Trichocoleus sp. FACHB-46: one gene and its partner. The protein of the gene in region 2 binds, or shares a complex with, the protein of the main gene of each other region. Links are inferred from orthologs where the notes say so. Each region holds a gene or a part of one and is shown on either strand. Other genes may lie near its edges. The genes, in order: pcrA and uvrB.

Region 1 (11,852 bases), on a different replicon or contig from region 2:
CAAGCGTGATTGGATTGGAAGCAAGTATCTATGACATTCAGCCCCAATATAGGTAGCCATCCCTCGGCTACAGACTCTACCACCACAACCCCACTCCAGTCGGACGCAAAGCGGTAAAGGACAACCCGATCTACCTGAAACAGCTGTCGAACTTCTGCCGCTGTGGTTTGCAGAATTTCATTTAAGTCTAGAGATTGCCGAATGCGCTGAGTTACAGCAGCCACAATTCGCTCCGACTCACTTTGCTGGTCAATTTGCGCCTGTAAGTCGTAGTTTGCTAGCGGTTGGCTGCCTACCTGCTGAGCCTGACTACTTGCGTCCGGCAGGTTGTCACTAAGTTGATTTAAAGTCGGTGGCGCGATCGCAGTTAAGCAAGGCGTCGTAGCGGCGGGCAAAGCCCCTGGTTTGGCAATCAAGTATCCTTGGGCAAAAGTGGCACCGCGCTGCCGCAGCCAGTCCAGCTCCCCAATGCACTCAATGCCTTCAGCCACGGTCTGAATATTTAACTGCTGCGTAATTTCCAAAATCTTTTCTGTGATTAGACCTTTATAGGGGTCTTGATGCACATCTCGAACCAGGCCCATATCCAATTTGAGGAAGTCTGGACGTAATTGATGCAATAAATTAAGGCTAGAGTAGCCAGAGCCTAAATCATCCAGCGCGATCAGAAACCCTGCATCTCGGTAGTATTTCAAAATTGATTTGAGATGATCCAAATCCTGAGGGCGATCGGACTCAATTACTTCAAACACCACATGCTCATGGGGAATGCCTGCCTCATCAATGGCATCTACGGTACTCCGTAGGCAGGAAACTGGGTCATACAACGCCGTGGGGGAAAAATTGATAAAGATGTGGCTGGAGATTTGATGCCGACTGGCAGCAGCGATCGCGCTTAAACGAGCCAGTCGATCCACTTGGGGCAGCAGTCCCGCTTCTGTAGCCAAATCCAAAATGGCACCTGGCATAATCAAACGATCCTGCTCGTCAAACCCCCGCAATAGCGCTTCGTGAGCATAAATCCGAGAGGTGTCTGCCATGTGAACAATCGGCTGAAAAAAGCTAGTGAAGCGTTTAGCCGCCAGCATCTCTACCAGCCAATCAGATTGGGTGAACTTGATGAAGCGTTGCAACGAGGTAATATCGCTAAAGTCATGAATTCGGGGCTGGATATTACCTCGAACAAACAACACTTGAGTAGATTCCAACTCTCGCGGAGTCAGCAACTCGCCGATATTTTTGGCTAACTCCTGGGTTTGTCCAGGTGCACAAGCAATACTCAGGCCATGCCGCTCTGGCATCAGATCGCAGCTGAAGTTTGCTGTCTGCAAGTAAGGCACGATTTTTTTTAGGGTGTGCGGTACAGGCAGCCACAGAAACAATCTGCCAGCCTCTGCTGCACCACAGGGCGAGAGGTTGTAGCAAGCACAGGATTTCGGACCAGCATTAGCTTGGCTCACAACTCGCCTACCTTGATAAAACAGCTTTAATTAGTAATTCCCAGCCAAAATCACGAGAGCCCGAAATATTATCAGGAGTTTTCAAAGAATTATTAAAGATCTCTCTTTAGGCATAAAAGCGGGCAGACCCAAAGCCAGAATCAGTCGAGCTTAGACTTTTATCTATTATCTAACTTTTAATCGTTTGGTAGCGGCGGGCGGAAGCAAAGGTAAGCCAGTGGCCCAAATAGCGGAATTAAAGCCACAGTCCAAAACAAGCCTGGTTCTTTTAAACCTCGACGGGCCATGTCGTCTCCTAGCAAGGTCGGCCACAACAGACCGAAAAGGCAAAACGCCAAACTCATTAGGTGAATGAAGCGGCTGGTTTGAAACTCCTGCACAAACCCACCCCAATCACCCAATAGAATGCCATAGGCGATAAAGGCGATCGTGCTTGTGCTGATCAACCAACCAGTGCGGCGTGAATCCCAAAAATTGAGCCAGCCATCTTTAGGCCCCGAAAAATGTTGGTTCGGCTCTCGTAACGCCAAATAAGGAATTAAACCCAATACTCCGGTGCCCAGAGAACCTAGGACAAACGGCCAAGCAGGAAGCTTTTGCATACGGCCATCGGCAAATATGAGGCAGCTATAGATCATCACCCACATGCCAATCAGACTGAACACTGCCACGACCCAAGCGTTCAGATCTGTCCAGTTTCCCGCCAAGAAGTTTTGTAAGCGGCCTACGTCAGGCTGCCAGGGGGGAGCTAGGAACACAGCATAGGCAATAAAGCCAATCCAGAGCAGCCACAATCCGACTTTTCTGATCATTGCTTTCACATCACGATTCAGCCAACCGCTCGATCAGGTTATTTAGGAGCGTCACTCTTACCTGCCTGTCTAGCAAACAGATAAACCGCGCCCCAAGCGAGCAGCACAATGATTAGTAAATAACTCATTTATTTTCCCCATTCTGATCACAGCGTAGATAAATCCAAGCGGGCGTCCCTCTTTCCTAAGGCAGGTCACTCAGCGGTATCCTCAGCCGTGGTCCAGCTCGTAGCAACTAGAACTAAGAACCAGGGGCGATCGCTTTATCCCGTCGTCTACCCTGCGAATATTGGCGCAACCGTTGTTTGGCAATGATCTTGACTCGCCGCCTAAATTCCTCAAACTGCTGTGGGTTGGGTTGTGTTTTTTGCCAAGCCTCTCGTGCCATCAAGCGCTCCGACCAAGCTTTTAGGGCTGGGTAATCTACTAAGTCAACTTGCACATAAGGCAACAGAGACACCACAACTCCTGCGACAACATCGCCTAAAGTCAATTGGTCGCTGCCAAAGTAAGGGCGATCGCCCAACAACTCGTTAAGAAAACCCAACCCCTGCGCCACTTGAAGTTGAATTCGTTCGAGCTGCTTTGAGTTTTCGGGCTGCACCACCAATCCAAACACTGCTGGCCCCAATTCGTTCGTCGTCACCATCTGGGCCATCCGTACTGTGGCGATCGCCTGCGGATCAGTTGGCATCAGAGCAGATTGAGGGTATTTAGCTTCTAGGTAATCCAGAATTGCCAAAGATTCCAAAACTCTCACCCCTTCATCTACGACTACAGGAATGTGATGAAAAGGATTAATCGCGGCAAACTCCGGTTGGAATTGGTCTCCATTCAACTGCATCAGCACAGGTTCAAATGGAATCTGTTTTTCTAACAGCGTCAACCAGACTCGACGCGCATTAGGTGAGAGGGGAGCATAGTAGAACTTCAGCATTAAAAACTCCGAGAAGGACGAATTCCGACCGATCGGTCTGTAGAACTTCAAAAAAATAACCCTTCGTTTCATCCGCTAAATTGATGGTGGTGGCAAGCGATCGCAAAGGTAATCATTTAGATGCGCGATCGCTCGCTCCAAATGCACCGGATCGTCATAGAGCTTGCTCATCATTAGGGCTCCTTCCAAGGTAGAAATCATCACCGTTGCTACGGTATCCGCCTCAACCGTAGGCCGAATTTCACCCCTGGCAATTCCCCGCTCCACAGTGCGTCGAATCGAATTGCGTAAGGTATTCATCGCTGCTTGAGCGCGATCGCGCAACGCAGGATTGGCATCATCACTCTCGATCGCCGTATTGAGAATTGGGCAACCTCCCGCGATCGGCGGGTCTTCGATAAAACTGTAAAAGACACCCAAAATCGCTTGCAGCCGTTCTATAGCATGCTGCTTTGTCGCTAGAGCAATGCGAAGCCGTTCTTGGCATCTCTGAAAAGCAAAGTCAAAAGCCTCTAAAGCTAGAGCCTGCTTACTCGTGAAATGGTTGTAAATCCCTCCTTTTTGTAACCCTGTCGCCTGCATAATGTCCGACATCGACGAACCCGCGTAGCCCTGCTGATTAAACAGAGTCGCCGCCTCTTGCAGGATCTTGGCTCTAGTTTCGTCAGCCTTAGCCATACAGCAGTCCTCAAAAAGAACCGATCGGTCTTTTTAAGAGTACAACAACCCCATCACTAATACAAATCAACCTAATGCACCAAACATTGTGCCCCTTTTGGAGGGAGTCTGAGGGATGCAACCGTCTCTCAGCACGGGCTTGGGGGCAAGCGCCCCCGAAGGCTCGGTTCTGCAAAATCTAACGGTATGCAGCACCAACCAAGCCAAAGACTCAACCTATTTAGCCACCTTGAGCTTCCTGCTGTTCCAGCTTCTCCTTCGAGTCACCCCAATAGGCGCTATAGGTCCACTCCTCGCTATTCCCCTTGTCCTCCATAGACCAGCGGTAAATAGCTGACTTTGGGTTCACTCCAATCTCCAAGAGCTTAGCGCCCATGTAGTATTCCATCTGGCGCTTCGTCATATCCTTCCAAGCCTCGGCTCTGTTCTTCTCCAGGGTCTTGGCCATATGAGCTTGCGTATGCTTTGCCATCCTATTTAGGTGCCTCCGATTGAATTGAATTATTCTACGCGCTGCAACACTGTGACCTTTGGGTCAATAATTTTCTGGCCTAAACCTGGAAACTTAATGGCGAGGCAGATTTTGTCCCCTTTGCCAAAGATGTGTGTGACTTGGCCCACGCCGAAAGCTTTATGCACAATGCGATCGCCCACAGTCCAGTCATCTTCATGGCTATTGGGCCGAGCGGAGCCGACAGCAACGCCTTCGCGTTTAGCCGCAGCAATTCCCTGAGTCATCCGTGTGGGGATGGCCGTAGCAACGTTGCTGGTAAGCAATTCTCTAGGCAACTCAGCTAGAAATAGCGAGGGGCTAGCAGGTTCGCGTGAACCATAGAGGCGACGTTCCCGCGCGTGGCTGATGAACAACCGCTCTTGGGCACGAGTGATGCCGACGTAGCAAAGCCGCCGTTCCTCTTCTAAAGCAGTCGGGTCTTCGAGCGATCGGAAGTTGGGGAACAAGCCTTGCTCTAAACCCACCAGAAACACGACCGGAAACTCTAGTCCCTTTGAGGAATGCAGCGTCATTAGGGAAACGCGGGCGTCATCTTCTTTTAGGTCATCCAAGTCAGAGGCAAGAGAGGCGTTGGCTAGGAAACCTGACAAGCTTTTGTCTTCGTTGTCTTCCTCAAATTGCCGCACCGCGTTGTAAAGCTCTTGGACGTTTTGCACGCGATCGAGAGCTTCATCTGTGCCCTGGTTCTGCAAGTCTTGGATATAGCCAGAGTCTTCGAGTACCCCTTGGACAATTTCTGTGGCAGGGATGGTTTCTAGTTTTTCTCGCCAAGTTTGGATGATGTTGGCAAAGTTGAGTACGCCTTTTGCAGAGCGCCCCGCCAAAGTTTTAACCGAAGTGTCGTCTTGCAAGATTTCCCAGAGCGGTACACCCAGTTGTTGCGCCGCATTAGTTAGCGAGTCGATCGTGGTTTTGCCCACGCCACGCCGGGGGGTGTTGATCACGCGCAGCAAACTAACGGTGTCGGCGGGATTGGCGATCGCTCTCAAGTAAGCCAAGACATCTTTAATTTCTCTGCGATCGTAGAACTTGAGACCACCCACGACTTTATAGGGCACTCCCCAACGCACTAACGATTCCTCAAAGGCGCGGGATTGGGCATTGGTGCGGTAGAGAATGGCAAAACAGCCCCAATTAAGTTCGGGGTTCTGGCGTTCTAGGGTGCGGATTTGGTGAACCGCAAACTCGGCTTCAGCCGTTTCATCATCAGAGCGGTGACAGAAAATGGTTTCGCCACTACCGCGAGTCGGCTTCAGGACTTTGTCGATCCGCTCCGTGTTGTTCTCAATCAGTTCGTTCGCGGCTTGGAGAATGTTTTCGGTGGAGCGGTAATTCTCCTCCAGCTTCACCATCGTCCGAGTGTCGTCGTCGGGGAGGCGATCGCCGAAGTCATCCTGAAAGCCCATCAAGATTTTGAAGTCAGCTTTGCGGAAAGAATAGATCGACTGATCCGCATCCCCCACGACAAAAATCGAGCGGTAATCCCAGCTCTTAAAGTCGCGTGACTCTGCGCCGTTCGTTACAAGTAATCGCACTAAATCGTACTGGGTGCGGTTGGTGTCTTGGTACTCATCCACCAAAATGTGGCGAAACCGCTTGTGCCAGTAAGCTAGCACCTGCTCATTCTGCTTAAAGAGTTGCACGGGCAGCAAAATCAGGTCGTCAAAGTCTAGGGCGTTGTTGGCGGCTAGGGCATCTTGATAGCAGCTATAGACATTAGCAATCACCCGACCTCTAAAGTTGGGCTGCTGTTGCTCCAATTCCTGCGGCGACAAGCCTTCATTTTTGGCGTTGCTAATGGCGTAGCGCACCGATCGCGGATCGAACTTTTTGTCATCCAAGTTCAACTTGTTTTGGACAATATCTTTGACTAAGCTCTGGGCGTCCGATTCATCAAAGATCGAGAAGTTCTTCGTCCACTGACGACCATTACTGTCTTGATACTTATCTACGTCAAACCGCAAAATGCGGCAACACAACGCATGGAAGGTGCCAATCCACAATTCTTTGGTGATGTTTTTGTAGACCCGCGATCGCAGTTGCTTCTGTTCGTAAGGTGCGAGCAAATGAAAGGGCTTGCTAAATTCATCCAGGGCTTGCCGCTCGGCAAACAAGCGCTCAATCCGCTCTTTCATTTCCTTGGCGGCTTTGTTGGTAAAAGTCACGGCCAGGATGCTTTCTGGGTCTACTCGGTGGGTCAGCACCAGATTGGCAATCCGGTAGGTCAGGGCGCGAGTCTTGCCTGATCCTGCTCCCGCTACCACCAAAAGCGGCCCGCAGAAATGTTCCACGGCTTGTCTTTGAGAGGGGTTGAGATGGCCGAGAAAGTCAGTGGTGGCGGTCATAAAACTCTAGGTGCGATCGCGAGCAGAGAACTCATTAAACTGGGTCAGGCAGCTTCAGAGCAAGCGTCATTTGTGTAGAGAGCAGGCTCCATTTCACATACTACAGGGTTGCTTGAAGATAGGGGCAGTGAGGTGAGGTGCGATCGCCGTCCTTCATCACTACGCCTATCCCCATTGCCAATTCTCGTTCTAGCCAGCCGCCAAAATTTCTGAGAGCGCTTGTTTCACCGTGGGATATTGATATTGCAAACCATCGGCGAGGGTGTGCTTTGGTAGAACCTGCTGACCTTCTAGGACAACCTTGGCTCCATCTCCCAGCAAAGCTTCCAAGGCAAAATCCGGGACTGGCAACCAGGAAGGACGGTTCAGCACCTCGCCTAATACATGGCAAAACTCAGCCATACGGACTGGGTTGGGAGCAGTGCCGTTATACACCCCTTGCATATTGGTTTGGGTCAGTGCTTGCAGAATTAGGCTGACCAAGTCTTCGCGGTGAATCCAAGAAAACCATTGCCGACCACTACCAATCGGCCCGCCTGCAAACAGCTTGAACGGAGGTAGCATTTTGGCTAGTGCGCCTCCCATCCCCAAAACAATCCCAGTCCGCACAATCACCAAGCGGGTGCCGCTATCCTTAACTTTTTGGGCTTCCGCTTCCCAGGTTTGGCAAACTTGCGCCAAGAAATCTTTGCCAGCCGCACTGGTTTCGTCAAAGGTAGCGGTTTCACTCGTGCCGTAATAGCCCACTGCCGAAGCGTTGACTAACACGGTTGGTTTCGGGTTGGCTTGGTTGATCGCTGCCACGATGTTTTGGGTGCTAAGTTGGCGGCTGCTCAAAATCTCTTGTTTGCGGGATTCAGTCCATCTGCCGTCTGCGATCGCTTCCCCAGCCAAATTCACCACGCCATCACAACCTGCCACTGCCTGCTGCCAAGCGCCCGGAGTAGTAGGAGTGTAGGGAACAACTTCTACATTTGAGAAAACGGTGCGAGGAAACAACTGTTCGGCTCGCTCACGGCTACGGCTGAAAGCGACAATTTGATGGCCTTCCGCCTGTAAACGCTCGACTAGACGACTGCCGACAAAACCTGTGGCACCTGCGATCGCGACTTTCATACTCTCTTCCGTTACTTAAAAATGCCTTCAAAAATTCTGGATTGAAGGAGACTGACCTGTTATGTAAAAAATCAAGGAAACTTAAAGCTCAGTATACAGAACGGAAGCTGGAGCCGTGGCTAAGGGCGCAACTGGCGATCGCACTCCGGGCCGTAGCAATTAGATCCAAGCCAAGATCTAATCAAGATCTAATAAAGTGAGAAAGCACCTCTACCCTGTGTTCTCGCTTTGCTAACTGAAGTCTTCAGCCTTGTTTCTCCACCCAGCTTTTGGGTCCAGTTAACTGTTGTGGGCATCTGGCTCAGTTGTGTCGTGCTCTTGGCAGAGTGGCTAGGTCGTTATACAGAGACTGACGCAGAGATCGTTCGGAAAGTCGTCCATATCGGCGTGGGCAATGTCATTTTGCTAGCTTGGTGGCTCCAGATTCCCGCCTGGATGGGCATCACGGCTTCTGTTTTGGCTAGCGCGATCGCCTTTACTTCCTATTACGTCCCGATTTTGGCAAGCATGAACAGCGTGGGTCGTAAAAGTTGGGGCACCTTTTTTTATGCCATTAGCATTGGGGTGTTGATTGCTTGGTTCTGGCCTATACACCAGCCTCAATACGCCGCTCTTGGCATCTTGGTGATGACTTGGGGAGATGGGCTAGCAGCTTTAATTGGTCGCCGTTTTGGTCGCCACCCTTACCAGCTTTGGGATATGCAAAAAAGCTGGGAAGGCTCATTGACGATGGCAGGCGTGAGCTACGTGGTCAGCAGCGCCATTTTGTTTGGAGTCCAAGGCAACACTTGGCAAACTTGGTGCATTCCTTTGGCCGTTGCCATAGTTGCCGCTGGCTTAGAAGCTTTTTCCAAGTTCGGAATCGATAACTTAACAGTCCCCATTGCCAGTGGAGCATTAAGTTTTTTATTAAGCAAAATTCTTTGACTGAGCTAATTATTTAGGTATATTTAGCCACTTTGATAATTGGTGCTTCAAATCATTTGTTAAGTTTCTATCAAAAAATAAGCACCTGTTTGATATCTTTAAAAAGTCAAGCCTGAACCAGATTTAAGCGTAAAAACAGATACAGTTTTAATCTTTCATTCAGCATAAACTATCAGTCTTTAGTTCTATGCCAAGCTAGATCTAGAGATTACAGTCATTAATCTAAAGTAAAAGCTAACGACTTCAGCTACTTCTGTTGACAGACTCTCGGATCAGTTAAACCGCTTCTGTCGATAGATTAAAGGCGATACATGAGGAGAGATGATTGTAGCGTTCCGACTCAAGGAACGACATCATTTTATTTTCAATCGCCTTTTATCAATCACCTTATTGAAGTCAATGAATTTAGTTAGCCCAATTAACCTAGATTTTTTTAATTTTGATATCCCTTTATTGCGCTCTAAAGAATCTGCATTTGCCATTGAGGACTTGCCTGGTTTATGGCGAATTCATTGGCAGGTAGGTGATAAAACCATCATTTCCACTTTTTATACGCGCATCGATCAAGCGTGTCTGCTTTGGGGAGTCATTTCGATCGCCATCTTTGCAACAGCTCAATTTCTACCTATCAGTTGGAGTTTGCAAGCTATTTGGTGGTCCGCCTTAACGGTATTCGGCACTCTGGGTATGCATCTATTAACAGAACCCTGGAGCCGATTTGAGCATTTCAAGTGGGTGTTGCGCTGGTGGGCTTGGTTAATGCTCGGTGGTGTAGTGATTACTGACCTCAGCATTTTTTGGGGTTGGGGCGATATGTTGTTGCAGCTTTGCCCCCTATGGCTGGGATTAAACGCAGTGGGTTATTTGGGGACAGGTTGGCGGATGCGATCGCGAGCCTTCATTTTAGTTGCGCTCATTCATTTGCTCGGCATCCTCATCCTGCCTTACTTTGCAGCTTGGCAATTTTTGCTGACTGGAGTTGTAATCGGGGTCAGCGCTCTGCTAATAGCAGAACTACAGTGGGATTCCAACGGCAACTGCACTCAAGAAATCTTAGCGGACTAACTATTTTAGATAAGCTAATTAACTAAGTTAGCGATCGCAACAAAACAGCAAAAAGTTTGGCAGATTAAATCTGGATACTCATGATTAAACTCGGCGAAAAATAAAGGAATACTTCACCGAGTCAAAGATATTTACGAGTAAAACCACGAGCCAATTCGGATAACTAACAACAGTCCTCAAGCAACTTAGGATTGCACTAACTAAGGTTGCATTTAGCCCCTTAGATAGTGCAGAACCGCTAAGCGCCCGATTAACTACCAATCATGAGACCGACTGGATCTCACATCTCCTTCAAAAGGCTGGACACCCGTTGCAGGATACTCATCGTCAGTAGGGCTAAAGATTCGATTCACCGCACCAAAAATAAACTGAATCAAATCATTGAAGACGGCACGTAATTTCATAAGGTTTCTCTCAAGATTAGTGAGTAGTGACTCGACCTAAACTAAGCTGTGTAACCTGATACTTTTATTATCTTCAACTCTTCCAGAACGAGTTGAAATTTGTATAATTCTTTAGCTTAATTGGAGCATCATTTACTCTTCTTGATACTGCTTTACCTTTAAACAGCTAGTGAGAACTTCTTTGGGTACAAGCCAGAGCGATCGCCCTGAGATTTTTGAGCTTTTTCATAGACACAATTACTAATTCGTCAAACCTGGGCGCTAAGCGCAGCAGCTAAACTCTTATTGTTTTTAAGCTAAGTCAAGCACCTAGTTTTGCAAAAAATCACTATAAATTGGTGGGTTAAATCTCTAGAGCATTCCTAGTACGGATAGCCTGTTGGCTAGTAGGCAGGAGCTTCACCTCACTGCTTGCAGACTGCTCCTATCATGCAATTTTGACAAAATCAGTGAAACCTTAGCAGAAGCTTTATCTAATTTTGGTAAATTTGACTATAATTAGAACAAAGGCTCTGGGACGACAAGAATAGTCGTGTTAGAAGCACCTTGAATGCACTAACTGACACGCCAATTAGCAACTCATTGTGGAAAGGTGTTGAGAAAAATGGCTGAATTGCTGAGTTGAGGCAACCTAGAGGGTTGGTTGTAGAGTTGCTGCCTTCGCAAAAATCAAACGTGAGAATTTTGTTGGTCTAGGAGAAAATGTGACCCATTTAGAACTAACGCTACAGCCAGAAGATTATAGTTTGCTGACCGATCTTTACCAGCTCACTATGTCGGCTTGCTATGTCGGAGAAAGCATTGAGCGACGTCGGGCTAGTTTTGAGCTCACTGTGCGACGCTTGCCAGAAAATTTTGGCTATTTGGTGGCGATGGGTTTGGCGCAAGCATTGGAGTACTTAGAAAAGCTCCAATTTAGTCCAGCACAAATTGCAGCCTTACAAACCAGTGGGATTTTTAGCCACGCTCCCGATCGCTTCTGGACCTTGCTAGAAACTGCCCGCTTTACCGGAGATGTCTGGGCTGTCTCAGAAGGGACCGTTGTCTTTGCCAATGAACCGCTTTTAAGAGTAGAAGCTCCCTTGTGGCAAGCCCAAATTGTGGAAACCTATCTCTTAAATGTGCTGAATTACCAAACACTCATTGCCACTCGCGCCGCCCGGATGCGAGATGCGGCGGGTCCACAAGCGGTGCTATTAGAATTTGGTACTCGTCGGGCTTTTAGCCCTCAGGCAGCACTCTGGGCGGCAAGAGCCGCTTTAGGTGCTGGGCTAGATGCTACTTCTAATGTGCTCGCGGCCCTCCAGCTCGGTCGTCAACCCGCTGGGACGATGGCTCACTCCTTAGTCATGGCTTTAGCAACCCTCCAAGGAAGCGAAATGGAAGCGTTTACGGCCTTTCACCGCTACTTTCCGGGGGCTCCTTTGTTGATTGACACTTACAACACGATCGCCGCTGCCGATCAACTTGCTCAGCAAGTCGAAGCTGGCACCCTGACGTTGGAAGGGGTACGGATTGACTCTGGAGATTTGGCTATACTTTCCCAACAAGTGCGATCGCGGCTTCCGGGTGTACCCATTTTTGCCAGTGGAGA
Region 2 (11,765 bases):
CCCTGGAGTCCAGCTTTGGTCGATCGCACCTGTACTGCGGTTGGAGGCACGATTCTCACGGCACAGCTAGCTCTACAGCAAGGGCTTGCTTGTAATACGGCAGGCGGAACTCACCATGCCTTTCCTAGTTATGGCTCTGGATTTTGTATTTTCAACGATTTGGCGATCGCGGCTCGTGCTCTACAAAAGTTGGGCTTACTGGAGAAAGTTCTGATTGTTGACCTAGATGTACATCAAGGCGATGGTACGGCCCTGATCTTCCAGGATGATCCGAGTGTCTTCACGTTCTCAATGCACTGTGAAGTTAACTTTCCAGGTACTAAGCAACAAAGTGATTTGGATGTGCCTTTACCTGTAGGCATGGAAGACGATGCTTATCTACAAACCCTAGCCGCCTACTTACCCGATTTACTCACTGAGGTACGTCCAGATCTAGTCCTCTACGATGCAGGAGTTGATCCACATTTAGGCGATCGCTTGGGTAAATTGGCGCTCACCGATACAGGTTTATTCCGGCGAGAAATGCAGGTCTTGAGTACCTGTGTAGCAGCAGGCTACCCAGTTGCTTGCGTGATCGGGGGTGGCTATGCGGATGATTTGCAGGCTTTAGTGTATCGTCACTCACTTTTACATCGTGCTGCTAGTGATGTGTATCGTCACTATCGACTGTGATTGGCTACTCTGGCAAAAGTACGGAGAGGGCTTGTAACAATTTCTGTAACAGCAGAACCGTTTAAGAGTAGGCTCGTCTAGATTGGGGACGACCCTCTCCTGTGCTCTAGCCATGCTGCTACAGGACGCGCGTGATTATCAGATTTTGTTTCTCTCACTGTTTCTCATCCTGGGCTTAGGCACGAGAGACTGGACGGTTCGACCCGAATTCATTGTCGTGACGATCGCGACTTGCCTCACGACTCAATGGGTTATGTCTGCTTTACAGGAATGGTGGCAGCGCCGGAACTCACAGCGATCGCTCACTTCACAAACCACTCAGACAGAAATTTCTACTTCTTCGACTCCAGTTAAGAAGCAGGGGCGATCGCTACGGAGTGCCCTGATCACGTCTTTAGGGCTGTGTTTGCTGCTCAGAGCGGATCATGCCAGCACAATGGCTTTAGCCAGCAGCTTAGCGGTTCTCAGTAAGTTTATGTTTCAAGTACAAGGCAAGCATTTTTTTAATCCGGCTAACTTCGGCATTATTGCTGTGCTAATGCTCACTCAAGATGCCTGGGTTTCTCCGGGACAATGGGGCGATGAGTGGTGGTACGGGCTGCTCTTTCTGGGGGCTGGGGGTCTGGTGCTACAGCGCGTCGGGCGTTGGGATACTTCAGCCGCCTTTCTAGCCACCTACGCTGGCCTAGAAGCCTATCGCAATTTCTGGCTGGGTTGGACTTGGGATGTCTACTGGCACCGATTAATGAGTGGGTCTCTACTGCTGTTTGCCTTGTTTATGATTACTGACCCTCGCTCCATTCCCAATGCTCGGATCGGGCGATTGGTTTGGTCTGTCGCCATTGCCGCTGTCACGTTTATGCTCCGCAATCAGTTCTTCATCCCGACTGCTGTGTTTTGGGCCTTATTTGCGCTGTCTCCACTCACCTTGCTAATAGACCTGATCTGGTCCGCGCCTCGCTTTACTTGGTCTCGGCCTGCTCCTGAATCTGGTGAGCCTCTCAGTCCCACTGCCGTTGAAGTATAGGAGCAACATTCCTCAGCCTTCTTATTCATGCACCTGGAGAAAATTATGATGAAGCCGTTACGGATATTGTTGGGCTTGCTTTTGGCGCTGGTTATTTTAATTGGGTATGTACCCAATGCCTGGGCTTTTTGTGGCTTCTACGTCGCTAAAGCAGACACCAAACTCTATAACAAAGCTTCTCAGGTTGCGATCGCCAGAGATGGAGAACGCACTGTCCTGACGATGGCCAATGACTTCCAGGGTGATGTCAAAGATTTTGCGATCGTGGTGCCTGTGCCAGTGGTGCTAAAGCAGGAGCAAGTTCATGTCGGCGATCCTAAAGTGCTAGAACGGCTGGATGCCTTTAGTGCCCCTCGTCTGGTGGAATATTTCGACTCCAATCCTTGTGAAACTCAAACTTTTAATGGGAGGGTGATGGCTCCGTCTGCAGCGATGGCTGGTGCGCCTACGGAAGCTGCGAGCGACAATGCCCTGGGAGTCAAAGTTGAAGCTCAATTCACGGTGGGTGAGTATGACATTGTGATTCTGAGCGCCAAGGAATCCAGTGGTTTAGAAACTTGGTTGAACCGCAGTGGTTACCGCATTCCTAGAGGAGCGAAGCAACTTCTGCAACCCTACATCCGCCAAAACCTAAAGTTTTTCGTCGCCAAGGTGAATCTAGCGGAATTTGAAAAAGCGGGCTATCAATTTCTCCGTCCGATTCAGATGGCTTACGAATCACCCAAGTTCATGCTGCCGATCCGTTTGGGCATGATTAATGCTGCCACCGAGCAAGACTTAATCGTTTACCTGTTGTCTCCTCAAGGCCAAGCTGAAGTCACTAACTACCGAACCGTGCAGGTGCCCTCAGATGCTGAAATTCCAGTTTTTGTCAAAAACGAGTTTGGCGACTTCTACAAATCTATGTTCCAGACTGCCTACACTCGTGAAGGTAAAAAGGTAGCTTTTTTGGAATATGCCTGGGATATGGGCAACTGCGACCCTTGCTCAGCTGAACCTCTCAACCCTGAGGAACTGCGTCAGGCGGGTGTTTTTTGGCTCAACGACAACACCTCCTCCAATGTTTTTCTGACCCGGATTCATGTCCGGTATACCCGTGACAAGTTTCCTGAGGATCTAATGTTCCAGGAAACCTCGAATCGACAGTCCTTCCAAGGGCGCTATGTTTTGCGCCATGCCTTTACAGCTGAGACGAACTGCGCGGCTGGACGACAGTATAAGAGAGCTTTACCTGCCCGCTTTGAACAAGAAGCTCAAACCCTAGCTAAACTAACGGGTTGGAATATCCAGGATATCCGTCAGAAGTTGCCTGCAATTTCTAGCCAAACCGCTCCTTGGTGGCGCAATCTCTGGCCTAAGTAACGCACGCTAGTCAAGCGCGATCGCGCCCTAGTTTAGTTAGAGCCTGAAGGAGTCTGTAGCGGACTAGGAGCAGCTTTAGCCTGAAGATTTTTTCTGAGGTAGTAAAACGGACTCATCAAGCTACCTAGAAAAAACTCCAGTTCGCAAGCGGCAATTAGATCTGTTTTGACTCGTTGGCGATACTTGAGTACATGCATCACAGCTCTCCGGGAATTGCCTAAAAAAGTTCTGGCCATGATCCAGGGCTTCTGGGCATCCGCAGTGTAGATCAGGCGTAACTCACAGGTCGCCAGCCCACACCCTCTAGCTAGCTCAGTCAAATAGGGTCGTTCTAAACGCCAATGAGGAATTTGATGATAAGTTTGCATGGCAGGGTTGTACCAAATTTCCCAACCTGCCTTGTGTAGATACAGCAAAGGTTCGTAGTCATCCCCCTGCACCATGCACCCGCGAACTTTACCGCTCAAAGCAGGACGTTGTGGGACATGCTCAAGCCAAGCCTGCCGTCGGACCACTAAAGAAGCTGCTGGCGGTAAACTGATCCGCTCTGGCTCATACAAATTTGGATTTGGACCGCGCTGCCGAATCGCTAGAAATGCCTGAATTTTCTCAAAATTAGCGGGAGGCTCTACCTCATAATCTCCATAGATCTGTCCGCCATAGGCTCCTGCCTGAGGGTGAGTTTGCGCAAATTCATAGGCAGCGGCGAGCCACTCTGCCGTTGGCAAATTGTCATCATCTAAAAAGCCAACTAGTTCACCCTGTGCTTCTCGAATCGCTCGCTGGCGGGCAAAAGCGGCTCCTTGTTCTGGCTCAAAGCAATACTTGAGAGGATAAGGGTGGGACCAGTTGGCTTGATACTGTTGCACCACAGCGGCAGTGCCATCGGTGCTGTTGTTGTCAACGATGATGATTTCCCACCGAATCGATTCAGCAGCAGTCTGCGATCGCAAGCGCTCCAGAATCAGCGGCAGGCGATCGGCACCGTTGTAGGTAGGAATTGCGATCGTTACATCCATAGAGAGATTAGAACTTATGCCCTCTTAGTTTTTCAGGGTTTTCTTCCAGTGGTGGAAGGGACTCAGAAAACTATTGCGGAACAGCTCCATTTCGCAAGTAGCTACCAAATCTTGAGGGATGACCGTTCTATATTTCAGCCAGTGCCGGAGGATTTTACGCATATCGTTCAGGATATAGGCCAGAGCTGCCAATGGACGCTGCCAAGGTTTAACACTGAGCATGCGAGTGTGGTAGCGACTCAGACCAATCCCTCGAAACATGGCGAGCAGATAATCTCGCTCAAAACGCCAGTGAGGGATTTTGTGGTGCATTTCCATGTCTGGGTTATACCAAATTTCCCAACCTGCATTCTGAATATGCAGAAGCAGTTCTAGATCTTCTCCCGGTTCGCTGGCCGCGATCGCTTGCCCCTGAGACTGTCCGACTCTTCCTCTCAAGGTAAAAGTTTGAGGCACATAGCGGCTCCAAACACTTTTACGCACCACTAAGCCTGCTGAAGGAGGCAGCAGCTTTTTGCCAGGATCGTATAGCAATGGCTGAGGACCGCGCTCAGTAATCGCCAAGAAACCAGCAATTCTTCTAAAGTTTTGCGGAGGTGCAGCTTCAAAGTCACCGTGAATTTGACTCGCGTAAGCTCCTGCTCTAGGGTGACTTTGAGCAAAGGCATAAGCTGCTGCCACCCAGTCTAGAGCTGGAATGTTGTCATCATCTAAAAAACCAATCAGCTCGCTTTCGGCTGCTTGCACTGCTCGCTGCCTCGCATAAGCAGAGCCTTGGCGACCTTCAAACAAGTACCGGATGGGGTACTGGTTGGGCCAATCTGCCTGGAAGGTCCGAATGACCTCAGCAGTCTGGTCTGTACTGTTGTTATCAACTATTAGGATTTCCCAGCGAAAATCCTCTGTATTCACCTGCGCTCGCAGGCGCTCTAACAACTCAGGCAAGCGGTGCTCACCGTTGTATGTCGGGATGGCAACCGTAAATTCAGGAGCCAAGGGTTTGGAGACAAGAATAGGGCTTCTACTAGGAAATGTCTGAGAGGAGGACATTGAAGAGTAGGGCATTTGAGTTAAGAGTTTAAGTGAGTAAGGTATTGTTTTGGTCAACCTTGTCATGGCAACAGCCAACAAGGACTTGAAGCACTTAACTGTTGCAATAGGGTCACTGAAGTAGACTCACCGTTGCAAATTGCCTGATTCTTAACTTTAGGTAGACCCCTGATTTGCCGCCGAGTGTCGTATTCCTAATAGCAGCTATTAGTTAAACCAGTCGCTTTAAGAGTTTTGCAACTTTATTCAGTAGCTTTCTAGGTTAAAAGCCGACCACTTAAAATTCCTGTAGTGCTAACAAGAATCTTGCCCAACTCTTAAGTTCAGCAAACAAGTTTTCAACAAATAGTGATCAGGCAATAACTTACCCAGCGATCGCTTTGCTGCGATCTCACTCCCTTAAGGCGGAGTTTCTCCAACTTCTGCCATGACATTAAAATCCAGCATGGGCATAAAGAGGTAAATGCTGCCCCGATTCGCGTAGCGATATGCTTGCAATCGGTTATGTTGCTTCACTATCAAGCTCCCAGCTAGACATCTATCCAGGTAGCTCACTCATCTCTTATGAAATGCGCTCTGCTCTGCTAATCAGAAGGCCACAAATCTTAAGACAAGTAAGCCTCCATATTCTCGCTTTCAGTAACCGCTTCTAAACATCTGGCTTAAGAGAGATTTCGCAGCCAAATTTAAAGCAATGATGAGAGTTTCATCAAGCAGAGGCAAAGTTGAGAGATGATACGGAGGTGCTTAGTGGCCCAATAGCTTGTCGCGCAAGTGTTTGATGCGATCGCGATACTTAGCGGCCTCTTCAAATTCTAATTTTTTCGACGCTTCCTTCATCTGAGCTTCTAGCTGACCGATGAGCTGCGGAATGTTTTCTAGAGGGAGATCACTGGCTTGCTCATAGACTTGATCTAGTTCTTGGGCGTTGAGACGGCGGGATACCTCTAAAAACGACAAAATAGCGTTACTCGATTTTTTGATAATTGGCTGTGGCGTGAGGCCGTGCTTGGTGTTGTACTCCATTTGCACTGCTCGCCGCCGCTCGGTTTCGCTAATGGCCTTGGCCATACTGTCAGTCAGGTTGTCGGCGTAGAGAATGGCCTGACCTCGGATGTGACGCGCTGCCCGACCAATAGTTTGAATCAGCGATCGCGCCGCTCGTAAGAAACCTTCTTTATCCGCGTCTAAGATCGCGACCAGCGACACTTCTGGTAAGTCCAAGCCTTCCCGTAACAAGTTCACACCAATCAAGACATCAAAGGTGCCTTCCCGTAAATCCTGCAAAATCTCAATCCGCTCGATGGAGTGAATCTCAGAGTGCAGATAGCGGACCCGAACGCTGCGCTCCTGCAAGTACTCGGTCAAGTCCTCAGCCATGCGCTTGGTCAGCGTTGTGATCAGCACCCGTTCCTGAAGCTGGACCCGCTCTTGAATTTCGCCAAACAAATCATCGATTTGACCTGTAGTGGGACGGACGAAAATTTCCGGGTCAAGCACTGCGGTAGGCCGAATCACCTGCTCCACCACTCGACCGTCCGAAATTTCCATCTCCCAGTCTCCGGGAGTAGCAGAAACAAAAATGCACTGTTTTGCCTTGCCCCAAAACTCCTCAGACTTCAGGGGGCGGTTGTCGGCGGCACTGGGTAAACGAAATCCGTGCTCAATTAGCACTTGTTTGCGGGCTTGGTCACCATTGTACATACCCCGAATCTGCGGCACAGTGACGTGAGATTCATCAACGACCAAGAGCCAATCTTGGGGGAAATAGTCGATTAAGCATTCGGGGGGATCTCCCGCTTGCCGCCCAGCGAGATGGCGCGAGTAGTTTTCCACACCGTTGCAGTAACCGACTTCTCGCAGCAACTCCAAGTCGTAGCGGGTGCGCTGCTCTAGGCGTTGGGCTTCTAGGAGCTTGTTGTTTTGCTCTAAAATTTCCAGGCGATCGCGCAGCTCTTGTTCGATGGCGTTGCAGGCTCCCTCTAAGCGGTCTTCGGGAGTAACGAAGTGACGGGCAGGGTAAATATTCACCCCCTCCATGCTTTGCAGCGTTACGCCAGTTACGGGATCGATGTAGCGAATCGCGTCGATCTCATCACCAAAAAACTCTACTCGAATGATGCGGTCTTCATAAGCTGGGCCAATTTCTAGCACATCCCCTTTGACTCGGAAGCGACCGCGCCCCATCTCTAAGTCGTTGCGAGAATACTGCACAGAAGCTAAATCGCGCAGAATTTGGCGTTGGTCGGCTTCCATCCCCACGCGCAGTGGCACAGCCGCATTCAGATATTCGGAGGGAATGCCTAAGCCATAGATGCAGCTAATAGAAGCGACCACAATCACATCGCGCCGTTCGAACAGCGATCGCGTGGCTGAGTGCCGCAGCATATCAATCTCTTCGTTGATCGAAGCTGTCTTTTCAATGTAAGTATCGGTCACCGGAATATAAGCTTCCGGTTGATAGTAGTCGTAATAACTAATGAAATACTCGACGGCGTTGTTAGGAAAAAACTCTCGCAACTCGTTGCAAAGTTGGGCGGCTAGGGTTTTGTTATGAGCCAAGACTAAAGTGGGCTTCCCCACGTTTTCAATCACCGAAGCGATCGTAAATGTTTTGCCAGTACCCGTTGCCCCTAGCAAAGTCTGGAAGCGTTCACCTGACTGCACACTCTGAGTCAGTTGCTGGATCGCCTTAGGTTGATCGCCAGTGGGTTGAAAAGGGGCTTGAATCTGGAATTGCGCCATAATCTCGACTCAATAAAAGCACAAAGTTGCTAGAGTTTCGGCTCTTGCGCCTAGTGACTTGAGAGCAATCTGGGGTCGCTCGGAGTCAACTAGCCACTCCTCTAGTGTAGCGATCTTAAGTAGTACATTTGGTCGCCTAGAACACGGTGAAATTCGCGATCGCCCGTTGAAATCACAATGAAACCAGCTAAAGCAACCCAGGATATCTCAACACTTCAATCTGAACTGCGAATTACAACCATTAGTAACCCTCAATATAACTGTAGCGGATAGAACTGTGAGCTGAGGACTGATTAGAATCTAGGTCTTTACATTGAACAGTCAAATATCTAACTAGTAAATCAATTAGTGATTGGGCACAATCCTAAGAAACTCTTGAGACAGCCAAAGATAGGGCAACATTTTTTACCTTTCTCAGCTCACATTTACTGAATTAACAATTAAATTCAAGAGATTAATAAATAAGAAATTTCTTAATTCACAAACCGTAGTTCTTAAAGGCTAAATCAAAAGGCGCAATCCAGAGTAAGGCTAATGCAACTTCTGACAGATGGCTCAGATCGTAGTTGTCGCTACATTAGGAATTGTCAAGTGGAATAGATCTTCGCTTTTCAACTTGATATTTGAATTTAGAGTTTTGAAAATTACGGAGTACATAAAATGAGTGCAGAAGATAGAGCTAAAGCAGCTGGCAAAAATATTGAAGGCAAAGCTCAAGAAGCTTGGGGAAATATAACGGGCGATCCTAAAGACCAAGCAGAAGGACAAGCCAAGCAAGTTGAGTCTCAAGCTCAGCACGCTAAAGAAGACATCAAAGATAACATCAAGAAAGCAATTGACTAGTCATAGCTAGTTCTAATGTGAGCGCTGGGTAGCTTGCGAGCTACCCAGATTACCTGGGTACTTATATTTCTTGAGTTTTCTGCATTTGAGTTAGTTACGAGTAATTACAAAACCGCTATTAGCTCCGAAGGTCTCACCTGTTTTCAAAAAATACTGTTTTTAACTAACTCAAATCTAGTTGCCATCTGTAGTAGACTCACCATTTGCTAAACAACTTCCAAACCCTACTTTTAAAAGTGGGAAGTTATAGCAATTCAAATGATTAATTAATTTTGCGAGGATACCTTTCGTGAATTTACTTCAACATAGTCGTAAGTTTTTCACGGCTTTAGCTTTGGTTTTGGTACTTACCATTACAACCGCTTGTGGTGGGCCATCCTCAGCCACTCAAGCGGTGAACCAGCCGACTCAAATTGAGAATCGTTCAGGTTATAGCCAACTGGAACGAGGTAACACAGCTGCAGGTGGCAACTTTGCTAACTGGGTTGTGCAGACAGCTCATGGTTTAGTGCAGGATGCTTATGTTCGGGATAACAACAAGCTGGGAGTAGTAATTTCCAAGCAAGTTAAGCCTAACGAAGTGCGGCCCTTAGCCAAGTCTTTGGTACAAGGCTTCCGGCAGAGTGCGCCTAACCGTGATCTGACGGTCTTGATGTATGCCCCTGACAAACAGTTGATTTTGACTGCTCGCTACGATTCTGGCTCTAAGCAAGTTGAGTATCAGTAAGGTGTAGACCAACAAGGCGTAGACCAGCGATCGCTATTCTACCGAGCAGCTTTCAATTTCAAATAGCTTTTTTTATAACTTCAGATGTTGCCAAAACTCTGATGATTAGTAGGAGATTAATACTGTGACTAGCAGCGAAGATTACAAGCGTCAAATTATGAATGATTTGGCTCATGGCAGCACCGAGCAACTCGACGATAACTCGTCTCTAGAGAACTATCAAAGTTTTGACGATTTTGCTCAGCGTTCTTCTAAAGATGAGCGCCGTCATTTGTTTGGTCGTTCCTTCCATCCAGAGAAGATCCCTTCTGCTCAAATGGAGCCTGAGCTACAGAAAGCGATCGCCCAAATCAAGCCTAATGAGCGGGATGATGTAGCTCGTGAGTTTTTCAAGCACTTCAAAGAACGTGGGTTGAGCGATCGCGATTTGGAGCGGCAGCTGAGTCTCTCTACTCATCACCCCAGCCGCATGAATGCAGATGATGTGACCAAGCTAGCAAGCTTTGCTTATCACAATCATCCTGATCTGTTCCGCGATGTTTTAGCTGAGCAACCAGGCATTGTTAAATTCTTTAGCAATCCTATGGTAGGTGCTGCGTTTGGGTTGGTGGCTGCTAGATGGCTCTCTAACCGCAACAAGTAATCCTGACCTTTAGTGAATCAGCACTATTCGAGTCAAGGTTGATTGAAAATCTTCACTTTAATGGTGCTCATGATTTAGACAGTTCAAACTGTAAAAACTTTTCAACCCAAAGGTACCTTTAATTAGCTGCCTTTGGGTTTTCAATTATTTAATGGAGCCAGCTCAGTCCAAAGGCCAAAATCCTCTAGAGCTTTGCCATTTTTAACGTCTACCGTTTTTTATCAAAGACCAATAAAAAAGCAAGCTACCAGGAACTAGTAACTTGCCATTGCATTATCCAAGGAAAAGTTTTAAGTAACTGCGAGATTATGATTAGACTGTAGCTAGCTCAGGACGCTTGCTGTTGCGGATACCTTCGATCGCAGTTGCATAATCGGGTGCATTGAAGACTGCAGAACCAGCCACGACCGCGTTAGCACCTGCTTCTAAAACTTGCCAAGTATTGTTAGCCTTGAGGCCACCATCCACTTCAATCCAAGGATCGAGACCTCGCTCATCACAGATTTGACGCAGTTTGCGAATCTTAGGCAGGACCGCAGGAATAAAGCTTTGACCACCAAAGCCAGGGTTGACACTCATGATCAAAATGAGGTCACAAACTTCTAGAACGTAGTCAATCAATTCTAGTGGGGTAGAGGGATTGAGGACTACGCCAGCTTTCTTACCGAGTTCTCTAATTTGACAGAGGGTGCGATGCAGGTGGGGAGAAGCATTGTGCTCGCAATGTACAGAGATAATATCGGCTCCAGCCTTAGCAAAACCTTCTACGTACTTCTCTGGTTCCACAATCATCAGGTGGACATCTAAAGGCTTCTGAGTTACGGGGCGAATCGCTTCTACAATCAGCGGACCAATTGTGATGTTAGGAACAAAGCGGCCATCCATCACATCTACGTGAATCCAGTCTGCTCCTGCTGCATCTACTGCACGAATTTCGTCTCCCAAACGGCTAAAGTCGGCTGATAGGATGGATGGAGCGATAACTATCTGTTTCTCGGATTGCGGCTGCGTCATGGCGAACGATTTCTCCCGTGTCCTCTGTCGTATCCAGTTTAACAAAATGTTTAAAAAATATTTAATTAGAAGGTTGTCATTTGATCCTCAAATCCCCCTTGGCTTGTAAAGATTTCGTGGAGGAGAGGCTGTGACTCAGCCGTGGATGTTGAACAGCTTAGCAGGGTTATGGGGAGGACTCAGTGTTACTGTTCTGCCTGCCTCCTTCCAGGTTGCTGGAAGCTCGCTGGGTGAAGCGGGCATTGATGCCTATCGGTTGCAAGCTCCCCCCTACAACCTTACGGGCAACAAAGTTGCGATTGGTCAGGTAGAAATCGGTCGTCCGGGTAAGTTTGGTGTCGATAAGGCCGTTAATCAAAGCTGGGCGATCGCGCTGTTGCGGGTCTTCTTTCGAGATGGCCCTGCTAAAGGCAACACCCACGTTGATGGTCACGCTCAAAATGTGGCCAGCATCATGGTTAGCGCTGATCCAACCATGCGGGGCGTAGCACCTAAAGCGCGGCTTTATGCGTCTGCGGTTGGCTTATTGCAGCGTAACGGCCAACCAGAAGAATGTTTATCAGCCCAGCATGTGGCGCAGCAAAATGGGGGAGACATCCGGGCCATTAACTTCAGCTTTGGGGAATCGCTACAACAAGACCCGCGCCCCAGAGCCCGTCTTGA

What was found.
Region 1: the proteins of uvrB (region 2) and pcrA are in contact, whole or in part, in a crystal structure (PDB 7EGT), measured with the Thermus thermophilus proteins. The link is inferred for Trichocoleus sp. FACHB-46 from one-to-one orthologs. Residues at the interface, in WP_096411307.1 of Thermus thermophilus: Glu23, Leu25, Arg26, Asp27, Gly28, Glu29, Arg30, Phe31, Arg55, Glu326, Asp327, Phe328, Glu379, Ser382, Gln383, His398, Gly400, Arg401; in WP_096412145.1 of Thermus thermophilus: His654, Arg656, Phe657, Gln666, Asp668, Glu669, Lys680, Arg681, Leu682, Ser683, Lys685, Tyr686, Ala687.

What each region holds. Positions count from the first base shown.
Region 1 is NZ_JACJOD010000013.1:98,832-110,683, forward strand. The notes cover bases 4,068-7,115. They hold pcrA (DNA helicase PcrA), read right to left. Parts: upstream 6,747-7,115; coding sequence 4,389-6,746; downstream 4,068-4,388. Other genes in these bases: H6F72_RS08085 (hypothetical protein), read right to left, coding at 4,108-4,359; H6F72_RS08095 (TIGR01777 family oxidoreductase), read right to left, coding at 6,936-7,115. In the rest of the region: H6F72_RS08065 (EAL domain-containing protein), read right to left, coding at 1-1,460; H6F72_RS08070 (hypothetical protein), read right to left, coding at 1,637-2,272; H6F72_RS08075 (glutathione S-transferase family protein), read right to left, coding at 2,514-3,281; H6F72_RS08080 (TetR/AcrR family transcriptional regulator), read right to left, coding at 3,285-3,887; more of H6F72_RS08095, read right to left, coding at 7,116-7,862; H6F72_RS08100 (diacylglycerol/polyprenol kinase family protein), read left to right, coding at 8,091-8,789; H6F72_RS08105 (hypothetical protein), read left to right, coding at 9,189-9,854; H6F72_RS08110 (hypothetical protein), read right to left, coding at 10,109-10,258; H6F72_RS08115 (nicotinate phosphoribosyltransferase), read left to right, coding at 10,963-11,852. UniProt on the Escherichia coli protein: A helicase with DNA-dependent ATPase activity. Unwinds DNA duplexes with 3'-5' polarity. Translocates on single-stranded DNA with 3'-5' polarity. Initiates unwinding more efficiently from a nicked substrate than double-stranded DNA.
Region 2 is NZ_JACJOD010000007.1:106,991-118,755, forward strand. Bases 5,377-8,337 are described here. They hold uvrB (excinuclease ABC subunit UvrB), read right to left. Parts: upstream 7,876-8,337; coding sequence 5,878-7,875; downstream 5,377-5,877. In the rest of the region: H6F72_RS04320 (histone deacetylase), read left to right, coding at 1-672; H6F72_RS04325 (RnfABCDGE type electron transport complex subunit D), read left to right, coding at 785-1,699; H6F72_RS04330 (DUF2330 domain-containing protein), read left to right, coding at 1,745-3,061; hormogonium polysaccharide biosynthesis glycosyltransferase HpsE, read right to left, coding at 3,094-4,080; hormogonium polysaccharide biosynthesis glycosyltransferase HpsE, read right to left, coding at 4,105-5,076; H6F72_RS04350 (CsbD family protein), read left to right, coding at 8,536-8,718; H6F72_RS04355 (hypothetical protein), read left to right, coding at 9,008-9,445; H6F72_RS04360 (hypothetical protein), read left to right, coding at 9,570-10,088; rpe (ribulose-phosphate 3-epimerase), read right to left, coding at 10,401-11,102; H6F72_RS04370 (S8 family serine peptidase), read left to right, coding at 11,233-11,765. UniProt on the Escherichia coli protein: The UvrABC repair system catalyzes the recognition and processing of DNA lesions. A damage recognition complex composed of 2 UvrA and 2 UvrB subunits scans DNA for abnormalities.